Regions from separate parts of the Leisingera sp. ANG-DT genome, predicted to be linked through region 1. Evidence: riboswitches for the same ligand, from Rfam matches in the RefSeq annotation. Region 1 holds a riboswitch; the other holds the start of a gene.

Region 1 (5,553 bases):
GCGGCGGCATCAACGGCTGCGGCATCGCCCGCGACGCCGCCGGACGCGGCTTGTCGGTGACGCTGGCAGAGATGAACGACCTGGCCTCGGCCACCTCCTCTGCCTCAACCAAGCTGTTCCACGGCGGCTTGCGCTATCTCGAATATTTTGAGTTCCGCCTGGTGCGCGAAGCGCTGATTGAGCGCGAGGTGCTGCTGAATGCGATGCCGCATATCTCCTGGCCGATGCGGTTCGTGCTGCCGTTCCACAAGGACATGCGGTTCGACAGCGAGACGCCGACGTCCAAGCTGCTCACCACTTTCATGCCCTGGATGAAGGGCCGCCGCCCGGCCTGGCTGATCCGGCTGGGGCTGTTCCTCTACGACTCGCTTGGCAAGCGCGGCATCCTGCCCGGCACCGCGAAGCTGGATCTGGAGGCCGACCCGGCGGGCAGACCGCTCAGGGACAAGTTCAAGACCGCCTTTGAATATTCCGACTGCTGGATCGAGGACGCCCGCCTGGTCGTCCTGAACGCCCGCGACGCCCAGGCCCGCGGCGCCGAGATCCTGACCCGGACCAAGGTGCTGGCCGCTGAACGCCATGCGGACCACTGGGTGATCACCCTGCAGGATCAGGCCAGCGGCGAAACCCATCAGCGCCGCGCGAAAATGCTGATTAACGCGGGCGGGCCCTGGGTCGCCGATGTGCTGCATCAGAAGCTGGGCCAGAACAGCCGCGAGAACATCCGCCTGGTGCGCGGCAGCCATATCGTGGTGCCGAAACTGTTTGACCACGGGCGCTGCTACTTCTTCCAGGGAACCGACGGGCGGATCATCTTTGCCATTCCCTATGAGGAAGACTTCACCCTCATCGGCACAACGGACAGCGACCACTCCGATCCGGACACCGCGCCGGAATGCACCGCAGAGGAGCAGGACTACCTGATTGATTTTGCATCAGGATATTTCAATCAGCCGCTCAAGCGCGAGGATATTGTCTGGACCTATTCCGGCGTGCGCCCGCTTTATGACGACGGCGCCAGCTCTGCCACCGCGGCGACCCGCGAATATGTGCTGACACTGGATCAGGCACAGGCGCCCCTCTTGAATGTCTTCGGCGGCAAAATCACTACCTACCGCAAACTGGCGGAGGCGGCGCTAGCCAAGATCGGCAAAGTGTTCCCGCAACTGCCCGCGGACTGGACCGCAGGCGTGGCCCTGCCCGGCGGCGATTTTGCGGTGGCGGATGCGGAAAAGCTGCGCGGCAAACTGGCGGTGGATTACCCGTTCCTGACGCCCTATTGGACCCGCCGCCTGATCCGCGCCTATGGCACCGAGGCCTGGGCGGTTCTGGGCGAGGCCAAATCCGCGGCTGATATGGGGCAGGACTTCGGGGCGACGATCACCGCGCGGGAACTGGACTGGGCAATTGCCCGCGAATGGGTACGGACCGGAGACGACTACCTGTGGCGGCGCACCAAGCTGGGACTGCGGCTGGATGAAGCCCAGCGCGCCGCGGTGGATGCCTATATTCAAGGCAAGGCACAAACGCTCGCAGCATAACGCGAAGGGCAGCGCCCGTCCCGTCCCACTGGGGCGGGACGGGCGCTGCCCGGCCTTCGGCCAGGCGAAAGACCTTTGTGAGCTTCTTAAAACTCCACGCCCTTTTGCGCTTTCACGCCGGCGCGGAACGGGTGTTTGATCTGGCCCATCTCGGTCACCAGATCGGCGATCTCGATCAGCTCCTCCTTGGCGTTCCTGCCGGTCAGCACCACATGGGTCATCGGCGGCTTCTGCTCGACCAGGAACTCCAGCACCTCCTCCAGATCCAGGTACTCATAGCGCAGCGCGATGTTGATCTCATCCAGCAGCACCATGGTAATGCGCTCGTCCAGGATCATCTCCTTGGCCTTCTCCCAGCCCTTCTGCGCGGCGGCAATGTCGCGCGCCTTGTCCTGGGTTTCCCAGGTAAAGCCCTCGCCCATCGCATAGAACTGGCAGAGATCGCTGAAGTTCTCCTCGATCAGGGTCCGCTCGCCGGTCTGCCAGGCCCCCTTGATGAACTGCACCACGGCGGACGGCATCCCATGCGCAATGCAGCGCATGATCATGCCGAAGCCCGAGGAAGATTTGCCCTTGCCCGGCCCGGTGTGAACGATGATCAGGCCCTTCTCGCCCTCCTTGGTCTTCATCATCCGGTCGCGCGCCGCCTTCTTCTTGGCCATTTTGGACGCGTGACGGGCGGCTTCTTCTTCTGAAATGCCGGTTTCGGACTTTTCGCTCATGGGGGCTCTCCAGCTGTTTGACCCCATGTCTTGACAAAGAAGCCCGCCATAGCGCAAGGGGGTTCAGCTGGTTCCTGTGAAAACAGGCGAAGAGGGAATGTGAAGGCTCGCAAGAGCTCAAGCACAGCCGCCCCCGCGACCGTGACCGGATGAGGCCGCCATGCCACTGGGAATACGTCCCGGGAAGGCAGGATGGCCGGCAAGGCCTGAGCGCCTTGGCATCCGCAAGCCGGGAGACCTGCCAGCGAGAGAGAGATCAACGGGCAGACGGGGTGTTCTGCGACCGGGTGAGGGACTGGCACGACACAGTTCCTTTCTGGCCATCCCGCACGCCCTGCCGCGACAGGAGACGCGCTGATGGCTGACGATATGGCAGGCAAGACTGCCAGCACCCAGGGACCGGTCACGCTGACCGTTTGCCTCACCTGCCGCCGCGAGGGCGCCGACCCGGAGGCCGCCCGCCCCGGCGCCATCCTTCACACAGCCCTGGAAGAAGCCGGAATGCCCGAAGGCGTTCGCCTGCGCGGCGTCGAATGCCTGTCCTCCTGCAAGCGCGGCTGCGCCGTGGCCTTGGTCGGCGGCGAAGAACGCTGGACCTATGTCTACGGCGACCTCGACCCGGACCAGCATGTCCCTGAAATTCTGGAAGGCGCCGCGGCTTACGCCGCTACCGCCGACGGCGTCGTGCCCTGGCGCGAGCGCCCGCAGACCTTCCGCAAGCAATCTGTTGCCCGCATCCCGCCGGCCAAGTTCTTCTCCGAGGAGTAATCATGAGCGACCTCAACAAGATCCCCGTCACCGTCATCACCGGCTTCCTCGGTGCGGGCAAGACCACGCTGATCCGCCACCTGATGCAGAACCCGCAGGGCAAGCGCCTGGCGGTTGTGGTCAATGAATTCGGCACCGCCGGTGTGGACGGCGACATCCTGAAATCCTGCGCCGATGAAAATTGCCCGGCGGAGAACATCATGGAGCTGGCCAACGGCTGCATCTGCTGCACCGTGGCGGATGACTTCATCCCCACCATCGAACAACTGATGGACCTGCCGGAAAAGCCCGATCACATCGTGATCGAGACCTCCGGTCTGGCGCTGCCCAAGCCGCTGCTCAAGGCCTTCGACTGGCCCGCCATCCGCTCCCGTATCACCGTGGACGGCGTGATTGCGCTGGCCGATGCCGAGGCCGTTGCAAAGGGCCAGTTCGCCCCTGACCTGGACGCCGTGCAGGCCCAGCGCGAGGCGGACGACAGCATCGACCACGAAACCCCGCTGTCTGAGGTGTTCGAGGACCAGATCTCCTGCGCCGACATCGTGCTTCTGTCCAAGGCCGACCTGGCCGGCGACGCAGGCGTCGAGAAGGCCCGCGCGGTGATCGAGGCCGAAGCGCCGCGCAAGCTGCCGATCCTGCCGATGAGCGAAGGCGTCATCGACCCGCGCATCATCCTGGGCCTGAATGCCGCTGCCGAGGACGATCTGGAGGCCCGCCCCAGCCACCACGACGGCCACCACGACCACGAGCATGACGATTTTGAAAGCATCGTTGTCGAAATGGGCGAAGTCTCCGACCCGGAAGCGCTGCAGAATGCCATCGTGAAACTCGCCCGCGAGCGCAATATCCTGCGCGTCAAAGGCTATGTCGCGGTGGAGGGGAAACCGATGCGGATGCTGGTTCAGGCCGTGGGCGAGCGCCTGCGCGCCCAGTATGACCAGCCCTGGGGCGCGCAGCCGCGCAAGACCGCCCTGGTGGTCATCGCCGAGCATGACGACATCGACGAACAGGCCATCCGCGCCGAGCTGGGAGCCTGAAGCCAATGGTAGCGAAGCGTCAATTTTTTGACGGCACCGCCTGGCCGAAGGCCGGGCAGCGCCCGTCCCGCCCCCGTCAAACCGAAGGTTTGCCTTCGGCAAAACGGGGCGGGCGCTTCGCTTCCTTCCCCGCCGGGCCGGGCGCTGCCCTCCCCGTTTCCATACGCCCCTTCAGGCAAGGAGCCTGACCCATGCACGTCGTCTTCCGCGAAAGCCACGGCCTTGACGAGACCGACACCCCGCAGGACCTCGGGCAGACGCCCGCGGACCTTGTGGTGCTGTCCTTCTCCGACAGCGACCTCGGCGCCTTTGCGGCGGGCTGGCACCGTGCGGACGGCAAGCTGCCCAGCTTGCGCCTCGCCAACCTTGTGGCGCTCAAGCACCCGCTGTCGGTCGACGTTTACGCGGAACAGACACTGGAGGGCGCCAAGGGCGTCCTTGTCCGCCTGATTGGCGGCGAAAGCTACTGGTCCTACGGTCTCGCCACCCTGCAGGACCTTGCCCGGCGCAAGGGCTTCGCGCTGGCCATCCTGCCAGCAGACGGCCGCGAGGATGCGCGGCTGGATGAGCTGTCCACCCTGCCAGTCTCCACCCTGCGCCGCCTGCAATCCCTGTGCGACGCCGGCGGCGCCGTCGCTGCTCAGGCGGCGCTGGCGCAGCTGTCGCTGGCGGCCGGTCTCTACGCAGGCCCGGTTCTGGGCCTCAAGACCACACCCGAACACGGCTTCTACGACCCAGCTAAAGGCGTGCTTGCGGACCTGCCGCCGCAGGACAAACCGCTGGTGCTGGTGAGCTTCTACCGCTCCTACCTCACCGCTGCCGACACCGCCCCGGTGGATGCGCTGATCGCGGAACTGCGCGCCCGCGGCTATGCCGCCTATGGCGCCTTTGCCGCCAGCCTCAAGGCGCCCACTGCCGCGGACTGGCTGCGCGAAAAACTGCCCTCGCTGAGCCCGGCAGCCATCATCAACGCCACTGCGTTTTCCGCCCAAGGCACCGACGGCAGCGCCTCGCCGCTCTCCGCCACCGGCTGCCCGGTGTTCCAGGTCGCCCTCTCCACCGCCCGCCGCAAAGACTGGGCCGAGGCCGACCGCGGCCTCTCGCCCGCAGACCTTGCCATGCACGTGGTCCTGCCGGAAGTTGACGGCCGCATCTTTGCAGGCGTCGTCAGCTTCAAATCCCCGGGCAAGAAAGACCCGGACCTGCAGTATTCCCGCTTTGCCCACCGGGCTGATGCAGACCGCATCAAATCTGCCGTGGACCGCGTGGAAGGCTGGCTGCGCCTCGCCAAACTGCCGAATGCGGACAAGCGCCTGGCTCTGATCCTCTCCACCTACCCGGGCCGCGACCACAACCTCGCCCACGCCGTCGGCCTCGACGCGCTGGCCTCCTGCGACGAGATCCTGCACGAACTGGCGGCCCAGGGCTACGCCGTCAAGGCGCAGGAAAACACCGGTCTGCGGCTGATGGAGGAAACACTCAGCG
Region 2 (5,553 bases), on a different contig from region 1:
GCTGTTTTACTGGAGCCACGGCCTGCAGAAGCGGCTGGGGCTGCAGCGGGAGATTCCCGCCGATATTCAGGTGCAGATCGGCAGCCAGTGGTGGTGCCTGCGCCGCCGCACGGTCGAATGGATCCTGGGTTTCATCCGCAAGCGCCGCGACGTGATGCGCTTTTTCCGCACCACATGGATTCCGGACGAGACCTTCTTTCAAACCCTGGTGCGCCACTTGATCCCGGAAGCGGAGATCGAAACCCGCACCCTCACCTTCCTGATGTTCACCGACTACGGGATGCCGGTGAACTTCTACAATGATCACTATGACCTGCTGCTCAGCCAGGACTTTCTGTTTGCCCGCAAAATCAGCCCCGAGGCCAAGGAGCTGAAGTCGCGGCTCGGGCGGCTCTATGCGGCGCAGGGGGTGGACTTCCAGATCTCCAACGAGGGCAGAAGCCTCTACAAGTTCCTGGCCCAGCGCGGGCGCGACGGTCGCCGCTTTGCGCCCAGGTTCTGGGAAACCGAAAGCACCCTGGGCCGTGAACGCGAGCTGCTGATCGTGGTCTGCAAGAAATGGCATGTAGCCAAGCGGCTGCTGGAACAGATCCGGCAGGTCACCAACATCCCGGCAATCGAATACCTGTTCAACGAGGAAGACACCCCGCTGCCCGACCTCGGCGGCATTCAGGCGGCGCTGATGAAACGCACCCGTCACCGCCGGGCGCTGATGCGGATGCTGTTTGAATACTATGAATCCGATCAGCTGATCATCTGCCTGGATCCCGGCGCCATCGACCTGATGAACGATTTCCATTCAGACCGGTCATCGACCCGCTTTCTGCACATCGAATGCGATTTCAGCGACGACTACCTGATCGGCCATGCCCGCCGGGTCGGACTGGCAGGCGAACGCACGCCGCAGCTGACGCTCGAACGGCTGCTGCCAACGATCCGCAACGACATCCTGCATGAAAACGACCGCATCCGCGATGCGGGCTTCGGCCAGCTCTACGAAATACGGGAGAGCAGCAGCGTGGAGGAAAACGCGGACCAGCTCAGCGGCTTTCTGAACCTGTCCGGCGATCAGTCCCGGCAAATTGCCGGGACCAGTTATCTTTTTGCAGACTGAGCGGGACGCGGCCCTGCGCTGCCGGGCCAGAGGGCCAGGTCTCAGTCTTCCAGCGCGTTGATCATGTCGACGCGGGTGCCGTGGCGGCCGCCTTCGAATTCCGTGCCCAGGAAGGCATCGACGATTTCCAGCGCCAGCCCTTCACCAACCACGCGGGCGCCGATCGACAGCATGTTGGCATTGTTATGGGCACGGATCATCTTGGCTGAAAACGTGTCGGAGCAGACACCGCAGCGGATGCCCTTCACCTTGTTCGCCGCCATCATGATGCCCTGGCCGGTGCCGCACAGGACAATGCCCAGAGTGCAGTCGCCAGAGGCCACCAGCTGTGCCGCGGCGGCGCCGTGCTTGGGATAATGGGTGCTCTCAGGGGTTTGCGGGCCGATGTCCTCGACCTCCCAGCCCTGCGCTTCGATATGGGCGGCAACGGCCTTGCGCAGCTCGATGGCGGCGTGGTCGCTGGAAAGGGCAATGCGTTTGCTGGCAGTCATGGTCTGATGGTCCTGTGTCGCAACGGGGGTATGAGGCTTGGCCCCGTGTTGACCAAGGGACGGGCGCGGCGTCAATCCCTTTATCGCCGCAGGCCCGGACCAGAAGGGAGCGGAGGGCCCGCGGGAGGCCCTCCGACAGATCAGATTTCCACTTCGACCCGGCCAATCGGGTTGGAGCAGCAGGCCAGGATATACCCTGCCTCCACGTCCTCTTCCGAGATGCCGCCGTTGTGGACCATATGCACGTCGCCTGCGGTCTTCTTGACCTTGCAGGTGCCGCAAATGCCGAAGGTGCATCCCGACGGGATGTTGAGGCCCGACGCCTTGGCCACTGCCAGCACGGTGTCGGTCTCGGTGCAGGTTGCGGTGACGCCCGACGCTGCAAAAGTGATCTCGGCGGCGGCGGTTTCTGCCGGAACAACATCGTCCAGTTCCGGCGCATCTGCCTCTGTCTCCACCGGCGCGCCAAAGCTTTCCTGGTTGTAGTTCTCCATGTCGAAGCCCAGACCGTTCAGCATGTCGCGCACCGCCTGCATGAAGGGCTCCGGCCCGCAGCAATAGACCTCGCGCTCCAGGTAGTCACCGGCGATCAGGCCCAGCATGATCTGGTTCAGCTGCCCGCGGTAGCCGGTCCAGACCTGATAGGGGTCGTCCTCCTCCACAACGAAGTGCAGCTTGATGCCCGGCACCCGCGCCGCCATGCCCTCAAGCTGGCGCCGGGCGATGATCTCGCTGGGGCGCTTGGCGCAGTTGATGAAACAGACGTCCGGCGATTGGCCGCGGTCGAACAGGTACTGGGTCATCGACAGGCTGGGTGTGATCCCGGAGCCTGCGGAGATGAACAGGAACTTGCCGTTCGGGCGCTTGGGCAGGGTGAACACGCCCGCCGGGCCGGAGGCCTTGAGGAACATGCCCGGTTTCAGGCTGTCCAGCATCCAGCGGGTGCCGATGCTGTCTCCTTGCGCCTTCACCGTCACTGAGATCGACAAGGGCCGCGACGGCGAGGAGCTGATCGTATAGGTCCGCCAGACTGTCTCCCCCGGCACCGGCAGCTCCAGGGTCAGGAACTGGCCCGGCTGGTATTTGAACCACGCGCCCGAAGGCGCGCGGAAGCTGAAGGTGGCGGTGTTCGGCGCTTCCGGCACGACAGAGACGCATTCCAGCATCTCGTCGTCCTTCCACGCCAGGGTTTCGTCCAGCGTCTCGAAGTTGGCCTGCAGTCCCATACGCTTACTCCGCCGCGATCAGGTGGCGGCCGGTCAGCGCGCGGGTCAGATGGTCGGCGTACCAGTTGGAGAACTGGATGACGCCGCTCTCCTGCACTTCCGAATAGGGACCGGGCTCATAAGCGGGCGAGTTGATGCCGCGCTGGTTGTCCTCTACCACGATGCGGTCCTCGTCGTTGGTGGCGACCCAGACCTCGGTCAGCCGCTTCAGGTCATAGTCCTGACCTTCCACCGCGTCCTTGTGCACCAGCCACTTGGTGGTGACTTCTGTCTCGGTCGGGCTGATCGGGGTCACCCGGAACACGATGGAATGATCTGGCAGGAAGTGGTTCCAGGTGGTCGGGTAGTGGAACTTCAAGAGCGTGCCGGCATCGGCAAAGGGCACCCGGCCGAGTTTCTTGGCCACTGCCGCCTTGCCGTCCATGGTATAGCTCTCGGCGCCCTCGTTCAGTGGCATCCGCGCCACCCGGTACTGGCCGCGCGCATCGATCTGGAACTGCGCCGGCACGCCCGCCGCTTCGATCCGGTCGAAATGCTTTTGCAGATGCGGCGGGGTCTCACCGCCCTCGACGCCGGTCACCGACGGATCTTCCGGGAAGGTCCGGCACAGTGACGGGTGGTTGCCGCCGCAGTGATAGCACTCGCGGTTGTTCTCCCAGACCAGCTTCCAGTTGCCGTTCTCGATGATCGAGCTTTCATAGGCGACCTTAGCGTTACCCAGGTCATGCGGCTCCAGATAGGGGCGCGCAACTGCGGCAAAAGCGTCGAAGTCCGGCGCCTCATCCGCCAGGCAGATGTAGATCAGGCCGGCCAGGTCACGGCAATGCACCGGCTTCAGCCCGTGCTTGGAGGCATCGAAGTCCGGCCCCATGTCGCGTGCCCACAACAGCGAGCCGTCCAGCTCGTAGGTCCACTGGTGGTAGGGGCAGACCAGCTTGGGCGAGTTGCCCTTCTTGGCCTTGCACACAACAGAACCGCGGTGGCGGCAGGCGTTGTGGAAGGCACACACCTCGCCATCGGTGCCGCGCACGATGATGACGTTGTAGGCGCCGACCTGATGGGTCACGAAGTTGCCCGCCTTCGGGATCTCGCAGGCGGGAATGGCAAACAGCCATTCGCGGTAGAAGATCTGGCGCATGTCCAGATCCAGCACGCCCGGGTCGGTGTAAAACGCCTGCTCCAGGGAATAGTTTTTCTGACGGGCGACCAGTTTGGCCAGAATTTCGCTGTCGTGAAGCATCTGCTTCTCTCCTTTGCCGCATCCCCGCGGCAGGTTGGCTTGGCTGCGGGCATGGATAGAGAGATTGCAGGCCACGCGCCTGCAACCGCCCCGCCGCCGCCCGCGGTTGACGTTTTCGGGGCAAGGCTGGTTTCCGGACTGTCCCGGGGCCATTCGGCGGCGGGGCCTGGCACCTTCCCGAAGCCGTTGCTTCAGTGGTTATTGCCATGCCTTGCCCGGGGTCACCGTTGCGGGGGCAGTGCCGGAATTTCACCAGCTTCCCAATTCTCCGCCCCTAGGGGCGGCACCTTGCTGAAGCGGAAAATGCCCGAATCCCGCGCCGCCGGCGGAGACAAATCCGACCCGCCAAAACCGGAAAAAGACATGCATGTTTGCCGCTTTCGGCGGGACAGGGATGTCCAGAATCTCAAACCGGCATCCGCCGGTCCGTTTGCGGCAAGCGCTTATCTTTCATGCGGTTAGGCGCTGCCAGCCGCTGCAGATCGATTCGCACGCAGAGAATCTTACGCTGGCCCCTTGGAACACGAATTGCATTTAACTATATGACGTATAGTTAAATGCAATGCAGGAGAATCCGATGACCACCGGCCACGTCTTCATCGCCACCAGCCTCGACGGCTTCGTGGCCCGGCAGGACCATTCGCTGGACTGGCTGCTCAAACAGCCCGACGCCGAAGATGACGATGGCGGTTTTGCCGCCTTCATGGACAGTGTCGACGGGCTGGTCATGGGGACGGGCTCATTCCGCACCGTGCTGGGGTTCGGCCAATGGCCCTACACCGAACCGGTTGTGGTCCTCAGCAACAGCCTGAGTGAACAGGACATTCCCGAAGAGCTGAAGGACAAGGTGCGCCTCAGCACCGCCGCGCCCGCAGACCTTATGCAGGAACTGCAAGAGGAGGGCTGGACCCGCGCCTATGTCGACGGCGGCCGGATGGTGCAGTCCTTCCTGCGCCAGGGGCTGATCGCCGATCTGACCATCACAACGGTTCCGATCCTGATCGGCAGCGGCATCCCGCTGTTCGGCAGCCTGGACCAGGACATAGACCTCCAGGTGGCAAGCTCCCGCATCCTGCCCACCGGCATGGTCCAGACCACGTTCCAGGTGGCCTGACCAATGCCCCCGCGCATGGGTCGCCCGCCCAGAGGAAGCCGCACCCTCAGCAAGGATGATGTGCTGCAGAAAGCCTTGGAGCTGCTTGACGAAGGTGGCAGCAAGGCCCTCACGTTCAAGGCACTGGCTGCGGCGCTTGGCGTCACCCCTATGGCCGTTGCCCATCACGCCGGAACCAGGGACGAGATGATCGCATCCCTCGTCGCCATTGCGTTTGAAGGTGCGGATGCACCGTCAGAAGCGGCAACGCCCAAATTGCGGCTGCGTGACCTGATGACCCGCTATTGCACCCAGGTGACCCGGCACCCGGAACTTGCGAAATGCATCCTGGAGGACCCGTCCCTGATCGGTCCTGCCCTGACCGGGCT

Evidence for each region. A riboswitch is a leader RNA that binds a small molecule or an ion and turns the genes downstream of it on or off. The one in region 1 is predicted to bind cobalamin.
Region 2: another riboswitch for cobalamin. It lies ahead of RA21_RS13470 (aromatic ring-hydroxylating oxygenase subunit alpha); the one in region 1 lies ahead of RA21_RS14440 (DUF1636 family protein).

The regions. Positions count from the first base shown of each region.
Region 1 is NZ_JWLE01000013.1:143,335-148,887, forward strand. It holds gene glpD (glycerol-3-phosphate dehydrogenase) at 1-1,541, shown strand, start outside; gene cobO (cob(I)yrinic acid a,c-diamide adenosyltransferase) at 1,628-2,263, opposite strand; cobalamin riboswitch at 2,315-2,523, shown strand; gene RA21_RS14440 (DUF1636 family protein) at 2,621-3,031, shown strand; gene cobW (cobalamin biosynthesis protein CobW) at 3,034-4,068, shown strand; partial or broken gene RA21_RS14450 (cobaltochelatase subunit CobN) at 4,260-5,553, shown strand, end outside.
Region 2 is NZ_JWLE01000011.1:324,275-329,827, forward strand. It holds gene RA21_RS13455 (DUF5928 domain-containing protein) at 1-1,114, shown strand, start outside; gene rpiB (ribose 5-phosphate isomerase B) at 1,156-1,605, opposite strand; gene RA21_RS13465 (hybrid-cluster NAD(P)-dependent oxidoreductase) at 1,746-2,831, opposite strand; gene RA21_RS13470 (aromatic ring-hydroxylating oxygenase subunit alpha) at 2,836-4,071, opposite strand; cobalamin riboswitch at 4,179-4,377, opposite strand; gene RA21_RS13475 (dihydrofolate reductase family protein) at 4,649-5,185, shown strand; gene RA21_RS13480 (TetR/AcrR family transcriptional regulator) at 5,189-5,553, shown strand, end outside.